Regions from separate parts of the Streptomyces sp. NPDC034099 genome, predicted to be linked through region 1. Evidence: riboswitches for the same ligand, from Rfam matches in the RefSeq annotation. Region 1 holds a riboswitch; each other region holds the start of a gene.

Region 1 (2,191 bases):
GCACCAGGCACCGGACCGGGACATCGAGCTCTACGTCAACTCGCCCGGCGGCTCCTTCACCGCCATGACGGCGATCTACGACACGATGCGCTACGTCGCCTGCGACGTGGCGACGACCTGCCTCGGGCAGGCCGGTCCGTCCGCCGCGGTGCTGCTGGCGGCGGGCACCCCCGGCAAGCGCGCCGTCCTGCCGGGCGCCCGGGTGGTGATCCGCCAGCCGGCGCTCACCGAACCGGTGGAGGGGCAGGCGAGCGACCTGGCCGTCCACGCCGACGAATTGGTCCGCATCCGCACCCGCATGGAGGAGATCCTCGTACGGCACACGGGCCGCAGCCCCGAGCAGGTGTCCGAAGACATCGAGCGGGAAACGGTCCTCGACGCCCGACAGGCGGTGGCGTACGGCCTGGTGGACCGGATCGTGCCCGCCCGCGGGACCCGCCCCGCCTCGCCCGGCGGGAGGTGATCCGCCCGTGCTGCCACCCGAGTTGCCCCCGCTGCCGGCCCTGACCCGCGCCGAGGCCGAGGTCATCGACCGCTATCTGGACGTCGTCGACCTGCTCGGGCGCATCAACCCCGGGCGGGACGGCGACACCTACGGCGGACTGCGGGCCGCCCAGGCGCTGGTCGGCAAGGCGGCGGCGCTGCGTGACGCGCTGGCGCTGATGCACCGGCGCGGCGAGACGGAGGTGCACGCCGCCACCCTGGCCCGGGCGCTGCGGGTGCTGGACGGGGAGCGCCGGACGGCACGGGTCGGCCTTCCGCCGCGCTCCGGGGGTTGAGGAGGCCCGCGTCGACTGCGACTCGGCGCGGGGTCGACTCGGCGCCGGGTCGAAACGGACCAAACGGCGTACCCCCTTTCGGCGTAGGGACACCTCCGATTCCCGACCGGCCGAAGTTGCGGCGCCCCCGCGCCCGGCCGGTGCAACGCGCCCCTCCGCCGCTGGTCCCGGGCCCGTCGCCGGGCACGGCAGCACGTCGAACACGGGGTGGCGACCCGAACGGGTGAGTGGGATGTAACAACACAAAGGGCACGTTCCGTTGGGATTTTCCCTTCGGACGGGACGAGAATCCGTGACTGACGACAAGCCCCCGCCGCAGCGGCGGGGCGGTCCGGGCGGACGCCGAGTCCTGCCGCCGTCCGGACGACCGGTCGCGAGGGAAGTGGATCGGCAGGAGTGGAGGACCCGAGCACGACGGGTCGCCGGCACGGCAGCCTCCGTGAGAGGTGCCGGACCGAGCGGTCCTTGGGGTGAAGCCGCACTCGTGCGGCCGGGCAACTTCGCCAGCCCGAATCCGACAGGTCATCCTTCACAGGCGGCTGACGAAGGGTTGCGCATGTCCGCGCTCAATCGTGTCCCGTCGCTGATGGCTCGTGCCGGTACGGCCTCGGCCCTCACTCTCGCCGCCGTGGGCGGCTCCGTCGTGGTCCCCGGTGTCGCCTCCGAAGCGGCCGCGGCGAGCCACGCGGCGAAGGCCCTCAACATCGCCGCTTCCAAGAAGGGTTCCCCGTACCGCTGGGGCGCCATCGGCCCCCACCGGTTCGACTGCTCCGGCCTGACGCTGTACTCGTTCAAGAAGGCCGGCAAGAAGCTGCCACGCACCGCGGCGCAGCAGTACAACAAGACCCGCCACATCTCCGCCAGGAGTCGCAAGGTGGGTGACCTCGTGTTCTTCCACTCCGGCCGGAGCGTCTACCACGTGGGCATCTACGCCGGGAAGGGCAGACTCTGGCACGCTCCGAAGACCGGGGACGTGGTGCGGCTGCAGAAGATCTGGACCTCAAGCGTCTGGTACGGCCGGGTCAAGTAGCCCGCCCGCGGGAGTGACGGCGTTCTGCCCCGCCGTCACTCCCGCGGGTGCCGCCGGCCCGCTCGGGGGTGTCCAGGGCAGTTCGATGGAGACGGTCTTGCCGCCCTCGCGGGTGGGCCGGACCCGCAGCCTGCCGCCGCACTCGGCGGTCAGCCAGCGGATGATCACCATGCCCCGCCCGTTGTCCTGCTGGACGGCGGCGGGCAGCCGCTTGGGGAAGCGCGGGTGGCTGTCGGTGACACCGAGACGCAGCCGCTCGTCGCGGTCGAGGACGAGGTCCACCGTGAAGGTGGGCGACTGCCCGAACGTGTGCTGGACCGCGTTGGTCGCCAGTTCGGAGACGATGAGCCGCACGGTCTCGGACAAGTCCGCGTCGCCCGGC
Region 2 (2,191 bases), on a different contig from region 1:
TCGACGTCCGGGCCGTCGAGCTTCTGGTCGGCCGCGTTGCGGAAGTCGAAGACCGTGTGCAGGCCCAGGGAGGCCAGGAACGCGGCGTCCTCACCGGTGGCGTGCGCCAGGTGACCGCTGCGGAACAGCACCCCCTGCCGTACCCGCCGCCCGTCCACGGTCGGCAGTCCGCCCACGTCCCGGAAGTTGCGCACACCGGTCAGCTCGGGTTCGGTCGACGGGACCTGCTGCGTCACGGGGGCTCCTCCCACTCCACCCCGCCGCCGCTGCTCGCCGGCGGGCACGACCCGACGATACGGCATCCCCCGTGCGTGAAATCGTGCTCCGAGGGATATTGCGAGCCGATAAGAGCCTTCTGTCCGAATTGGCGCCTTAATAACAACTGGCCCTGAAATGGCGGAGCGTGCGTGAGGAGCGCGTGAGCAGCGTCATATCCGTGACCGTGCGTGGCCCGTCATGTTCACGTAATTGGGCTGCATTCCAAGGGCCTTTCAGGAAAACGACGCGACGGAAATCGACGCAGGGTTACCGGTCATTCCCGTAAAGGATCAATCGGAACGCCGGTCGCGGGAAACCCTCGCTTGTCCCGGTGCGTCCTGGTCCCTTACGTTCACCACCGATCCGGGCGGACGCCTAATCCTGCCGCCGACCGGAGCCCGCACTCATCGACCACCCGTACACGGCAGGAGCGGGGGACCCACAGGTAGAACTGCCTGTTCCGGTTCCCGGAACGGCTTGGGGTAAAGCCGCGTTCCGACGCGGCCGGGCATCTCCAGCCCGCACCCGACAGCTCACCTCGCAGGCGCCGGAGAGGAATTCGCCATGCCCGCGAAGGGTAAGCACCGCCGTACCAGGGCCATGCGCCTGACCCGCACCATCGCCGTCGCCGGAACCGGTGGCGCCGCGCTCGCGCTCCCGCTGATGGGCGCCGCCGCCGCCAACGCCGCCCCCGCGCACTCCGTTTCCGAGCAGGCCGTGCAGGCCGTTCCGACGTCGGCCAAGAAGGCCGCCGCGAGCGGCGCCGAGAAGAACTCGGATTCCCGGACGTACACCGTGAAGAGCGGTGACTACCTTTCGAAGATCGCCGACGAGCAGCACGTCGACGGCGGCTGGAAGAAGCTCTACGCGGACAACCGCGAGGCCGTCGGTTCCGACCCGTCGCTGATCCACCCCGGTCTGAAGCTCTCGATCGGCGGCCACGCCGCCAAGTCGTCGGCGCCGTCCTCCGCGCAGTCCCAGAAGCCCGCGCAGAAGTCCGCCGAGAAGCCCGCCGCCGAGAAGCCGGCCCAGAAGTCGACGGACGCCGAGAAGGCCGCCTCCTCCTCGGACTCCTCGAACACCGGCACCCAGTCCGCGGGCACCACCAGCGGCTACACCTCCCCCGTCGAGGGCGGCACCGTCGGCACCCCGTACCACCAGTCCGGCAGCATGTGGTCCAGCGGCTACCACACCGGCACCGACTTCGTCGTCCCGACCGGCACCTCGCTGAAGGCCGTCGGCGCGGGTACCGTCGTCTCCGCCGGCTGGGGCGGCGCGTACGGCAACCAGGTCGTCATCCAGCTCGCCGACGGCCACTACGCCCAGTACGCCCACCTCTCCTCGCTCTCCGTCTCCGCCGGTCAGTCGGTGACGGCGGGTCAGCAGGTCGGCCTCTCGGGCGCCACCGGCAACGTGACCGGACCGCACCTGCACTTCGAGATCCGCACCACGCCGGACTACGGCTCGGACATCGACCCGATCGCGTTCCTGCGCTCGCACGGCGTCTCCGTCTGACGACCGGTTCCGCGCAGCCCCCGCGCCCCGAAGGTCGGACCCCGATCCCCGGGTCCGGCCTTCGGCGTATCCGGCCATGGCTGTACGGGCCGTGGATGTGTCCGACCTCCGCCGTATTCCGGAATTGACGAACACTTTAGGCGTGGCCTTTCTCACCGACCGTCAACCCCTTCCTACGGTCGCGTAGGTCACATTCCAAGGTGAATCATGGGCCGATGTGGCAGACGATTCGAAGAGTGACAGCAGAGCAGTGATCGGGTCGTACGTGGCGGTGGGGGACAGCTTCACCGAGGGCGTCGGCGATCCCGGCCCCGACGGGGCGTTCCTCGGCTGGGCCGACCGGCTCGCCGTACTGCTCGCGGACCGGCGCCCCGAGGGCGACTTCACGTACACGAACCTCGCCGTGCGCGGCAGGCTC
Region 3 (2,191 bases), on a different contig from region 1:
CTGACGTCGGGGGGTTGCCGTCAGGACCGCCGGAGGATCAGCGGGATGGATCAGGGGGCGGAGCGGATCAGGGCGTGAGCCCCTTGCTCTGGAGCCAGGCCATCGGGTCGATGCCCGAGCCGCCGGCGGTGTGGACCTCCAGGTGGAGGTGGGCGCCGGTGACGTTGCCGGTGGCGCCGACGCGGCCGATGACGTCACCGGTGGTGACCTTCTGGCCGACGCTGACGTTGATGGACGACTGGTGCGCGTACCAGAGTTCGGTGCCGTCGTCGAGGGTGAGCACGGTCTTGTAGCCGTACGAGCCGTCCCAGCCGGCCGACGTGATCGTGCCGCTGTGCACCGCCTTGAGCAGCGTGCCCGTGGGGGCGGCGAAGTCGAGGCCGGTGTGGTGGCCGGAGGCCCACAGCGAGCCGGCCTGGTTGAACGTGGAGGAGATCGTGTACGAGGAGGTCGGCAGCGTGTACTGCTTGGCCAGCTTCGCGAGCCGCTCGGCCTCGGCCTTCTTCGCGGCCTCCTCCTCCGCCTTCTTCTTGGCGGCGGCGGCCTTCTCCTGGGCTTCCTTCTCCGCCTTGGCGGCGGCTTCCGCGGCCTTCTTCTCGGCGGCGGCCCGTGCCTCGGCGGCGGCCTTCGTCTCGACCTGCGCCTGCTGCTGCTCGGCCTGCGCCATGATCCGGGCCCGCAGCGACTCACCGGCGTCGGCGGCGCCGGCGCCCTCCGCGCTGTCGGCGGCGACGGCCTGGGTGACGCCGCTGAGCGGGGTGACGGAACCCTCGGGCTCCGACGCCTCGTCGTCTCCGGGCAGGAGCGAGCCGACGTTCGGCAGGTCCGGCATGGCGATGGACACCGGCGGCTTGCCGGTCTGCGCGCTGGCCATACCGCCCGCGCCGACGGCGGCTATGACCCCGACGCCGAGGACGGTGGAGCTGCGGGCGAGCCCGCCGCGCTGCTTGGCGACGCGGTGCCGGCCGCGTACGGGGCGGATGGATTCCGCGGTGGGATTCCACTCCTCCCAGGGACCCTCTTCGGCGCGGGGGGCGTCGTAGCCGAAGGTGTCGGTGTCGTGCCCGGCGGGCACGAACGGGGCCTCGGGGGCAGGCCGGTTGGACGCCACGTGGGCGTACTCCTTTCCTTCCTTCCGCCTACCGGGTTAGCTGACGGGTTCGGAGCAGGAAGGTCTCCTACGGGTGTGCGCCGACCGTGCGGACACGGCGACATACGCCCGATTCACCCCAATGTGGTGGTTCCCCGGTTCCCTTGCGGGATTCGGCGCGTGCGCACGGAGCCGCCTTCTGTGACGGCTGGGACGACCGCGCTGCGTTATCGAACGTTAATAGACGCGGGGCTCTGTTTCCAAGCCGTTCCTCTTGATCGTTAACGGAAACGGCCGGGACGTACGCCTCACGATCGGTGAAAACCGGGCGAGTTGACCCCGTCTCAGTATTCCCTTTCACGCCACGTTGTTCTGACGGTGCATCAGTTGTTATGCGGAGGGGGTTCGCACTGTCACGGCTCGTGACAATGATCATGATCACCGCGCCGGGGCCTCCGTACGGCGAGCAGCGCCATGTCGTCCGCCATGCCGCCCCCGGAGTGCCTGCGCACCTCCTCGGCGAGGGTGTCGAGCAGGGTCGCCGGATGCCGGAAGACCCGGCCGGCCAGCCGGGCCTGCGGATCGTAGAACTCGCCCTGCGCGTCCCGGGCTTCGGTCAGTCCGTCGGTGTAGAGCAGCAGCGTGGCCCCGCCGGGAAAGGCCACCTCCTCCGCCCGGTCGGGCCACACGCCCAGCTCTCCCATGCCGAGCGGCAGCGCCGGCTCGCGGGCGGGCAGCGGGCCGAGGGTGCCGTCGGCGTAGAGCAGCAGGGGCGGCGGATGACCGCGGTTGACGATGCGGACCGTCCCCCCGCCGTGCGGGACTTCGGCGAGTACGGCGGTGGTGAAGCCCTCGAAGGCGTCCAGTCCGTCGCGCCGGGTGCCCTCGCGCGCCAGCGCCCGCTCCAGCCGCTGCGCCACCGCCTCCAGGGTCGCCTCCTGCTCGGCGGCCTCCCGGAAGGCACCGATCACGACGGCGACGGCGGCCACCGCGCCCATGCCCTTGCCGCGCACGTCCCCGACGATGAGCCGGACACCGCGGGCGCTGTCCTGCACCGCGTACAGGTCGCCGCCGATGAAGGCGTCCGCCTGCGCGGCCTCG
Region 4 (2,191 bases), on a different contig from region 1:
GCCTCAAGCAACCCTTCCTCGACAGCAACCAATCCGGCCTGGACATCGGCTTCCAGAGCCTGGTCCCGCACGCTCAGCCCGAACGGCCCGACGACGGTCACGAGGGGTCTCCTGTCTGCTGGTGTCTACTGGCGATTACCTGGTTTGTCGATAGGTCGCTGCCACCACTCAAGTCAGCGTATCCGGTCACGTTTCGATCACCGCTAGCGCCCACCGTTACAGGCCGGTCGGTATCGGATCATGAACGGTATGTTTTTGATCAGGTGATATGAGCAGATTTTGATTGATGTCGCCAGAGGAGATGAGCCGGACCCGGCGGGCGAACGGGCCGGAAGCCGCCACCGAAGATCCCACCACTCCTCCCAACGGCCCGCACTTCGAGAACGTCACCCAATCGACACACGCGCCCGCACCGGTCCACACCCGCCCACCCACGCCGGTCCACCCACACCCGTCCGCACCGGTCCGCGCACGCCCGTCCGACGGGCGCGGCAGACACCTCCCCGGCCACCCACCCCCTCCCGCTTCCCTCCTCCCGCCGCTCGACACCCGAAGCCCTCCCCACCGGCGGCCGGTTGGCGCACGGTTGAGTTGAATGCCCGTTTTGCCGCGCTTGTTGAGGCCAGTGAGTTGGCTCACTCCGGACCGGCCGCAGGCAACCCCGCCCGAACCTGTGCCCTCCCTTTGCCCCGCAAGCCAGTTGGGACTTGGCAACAGCAAAGGATCAAGACCCTCAAACACCTCAGACCAAGGTCAACAGGCACTTGGGGTGATTCCTGCACTTGTTCCGGACATGTGCTCTCGCATACGTTCCCGGCCTGTCGGGCGGACGCCGAATCCTGCCACCGCCCGTCGCACAGTCATCCACCCAACAAACTCGCCGGCAGGAGCGGGGGACCCAGGTAAGTCGCCGCACCGGTCACCACCGGAGCGGCTCGGGGTGAAGCCGTACCCGTCGAGGGCGCGGCCGGGCACCTCCCCGCCCGAACCCGACAGCTCACCTCGTAGGCGTAAGGAGAGGGACACATGTCTGCCAACGGTCAGAACCGTCACGCCCGCACCGGCCGCCTCGCCCGCAAGCTCGCGGTGGCCGGCACCGGTGCCGCGGTGCTCGCGCTGCCGCTCATCGGCGCCGCCACCGCATCCGCGGCCACCCCGGCCGCCGCCACGACCGCCACCACGGCGGCCACGACGTACCCGGACAACCTCGACGGCTGGATCCGCGAGTCACTCGACATCATGGCCCAGCACGGCATCCCCGGGACCTACGAGGGCATTCACCGCAACATCATGCGGGAGTCCTCCGGCAACCCGCTCGCCATCAACAACTGGGACATCAACGCCGTCAACGGCACCCCGTCCAAGGGGCTGCTCCAGGTGATCGACCCGACCTTCCAGGCGTACCACGTGCCCGGCACCTCCTGGGACCCGTACGACCCGGTCGCCAACATCACCGCCGCCTGCAACTACGCGGCCGACCGCTACGGCTCGATGGACAACGTCTTCAGCGCGTACTGAGCCGTACGCCGCCTGAGCCTCGCCTAAGAGGTACCGAAGATCCGCTCGAGGACGACGGCCACGCCGTCGTCCTCGTTCGTCGTGGTGACCTCGTCCGCCACCGCCTTGAGTTCGGGATGGGCACCGGCCATGGCGACGCCGTGGGCCGCCCAGTGGAACATCGGGATGTCGTTGGGCATGTCCCCGAAGGCGATCGTCCGCCGCCGGTCGAGGCCCAGGTGCTCGGCGGCCAGCGCCAGGCCGGTCGCCTTGGTGATGCCGCAGGGCTGCAGCTCCACGGTGCCGGGCCCGGACATGGTGACCGTCGCGAGGGAACCGACCACCGCGCGCGCCGTCGTCGCCAGTTCGTCGTCGGTCAGCTCGGGGTGGCGCAGCAGCACCTTGCTGATCGGCGTGGACCACAGCTGCTCGCGCCGCTCGACGCGCACCGCGGGCAGCGTCGGGTGGGGCATCAGGTAGCCCGGTTCGATGAGCGTCAGCCCGTCGACGCCGTCCTGGTCGACGGCGGCGTGCACCTGACCCACCTCGGCCTCGATCTTGCCGAGCGCGGTCTCGGCCAGCTCCCGGTCCAGGGTGACCGACCACAGCATCCGGTGCGCCCCGGCGTCGTACACCTGCGCGCCCTGCCCGCACACCGCGAGTCCCGCGCGGCCGAGCCGGTCGAGCAGGGGGC

Evidence for each region. A riboswitch is a leader RNA that binds a small molecule or an ion and turns the genes downstream of it on or off. The one in region 1 is predicted to bind cyclic di-AMP.
Region 2: it holds a riboswitch for cyclic di-AMP, as region 1 does, so the genes downstream of both, ACZ56V_RS18775 (M23 family metallopeptidase) here and ACZ56V_RS18070 (C40 family peptidase) in region 1, are expected to answer to the same signal.
Region 3: it holds a riboswitch for cyclic di-AMP, as region 1 does, so the genes downstream of both, ACZ56V_RS37555 (M23 family metallopeptidase) here and ACZ56V_RS18070 (C40 family peptidase) in region 1, are expected to answer to the same signal.
Region 4: it holds a riboswitch for cyclic di-AMP, as region 1 does, so the genes downstream of both, ACZ56V_RS03885 (transglycosylase SLT domain-containing protein) here and ACZ56V_RS18070 (C40 family peptidase) in region 1, are expected to answer to the same signal.

What each region holds. Positions count from the first base shown of each region.
Region 1 is NZ_JBVISR010000005.1:487,378-489,568, forward strand. Features, by position in the region: gene ACZ56V_RS18060 (ATP-dependent Clp protease proteolytic subunit) at 1-463, shown strand, start outside; gene ACZ56V_RS18065 (hypothetical protein) at 471-779, shown strand; cyclic di-AMP (ydaO/yuaA leader) riboswitch at 1,190-1,332, shown strand; gene ACZ56V_RS18070 (C40 family peptidase) at 1,336-1,809, shown strand; gene ACZ56V_RS18075 (ATP-binding protein) at 1,780-2,191, opposite strand, start outside.
Region 2 is NZ_JBVISR010000006.1:5,266-7,456, forward strand. Features, by position in the region: gene ACZ56V_RS18770 (tyrosine-protein phosphatase) at 1-236, opposite strand, end outside; cyclic di-AMP (ydaO/yuaA leader) riboswitch at 661-820, shown strand; gene ACZ56V_RS18775 (M23 family metallopeptidase) at 823-1,773, shown strand; gene ACZ56V_RS18780 (SGNH/GDSL hydrolase family protein) at 2,024-2,191, shown strand, end outside.
Region 3 is NZ_JBVISR010000023.1:41,818-44,008, reverse strand. Features, by position in the region: gene ACZ56V_RS37555 (M23 family metallopeptidase) at 68-1,111, opposite strand; cyclic di-AMP (ydaO/yuaA leader) riboswitch at 1,122-1,279, opposite strand; gene ACZ56V_RS37550 (PP2C family protein-serine/threonine phosphatase) at 1,504-2,191, opposite strand, start outside.
Region 4 is NZ_JBVISR010000001.1:825,731-827,921, forward strand. Features, by position in the region: gene ACZ56V_RS03880 (polyprenyl synthetase family protein) at 1-101, opposite strand, end outside; cyclic di-AMP (ydaO/yuaA leader) riboswitch at 869-1,025, shown strand; gene ACZ56V_RS03885 (transglycosylase SLT domain-containing protein) at 1,027-1,518, shown strand; gene ACZ56V_RS03890 (HAD family hydrolase) at 1,542-2,191, opposite strand, start outside.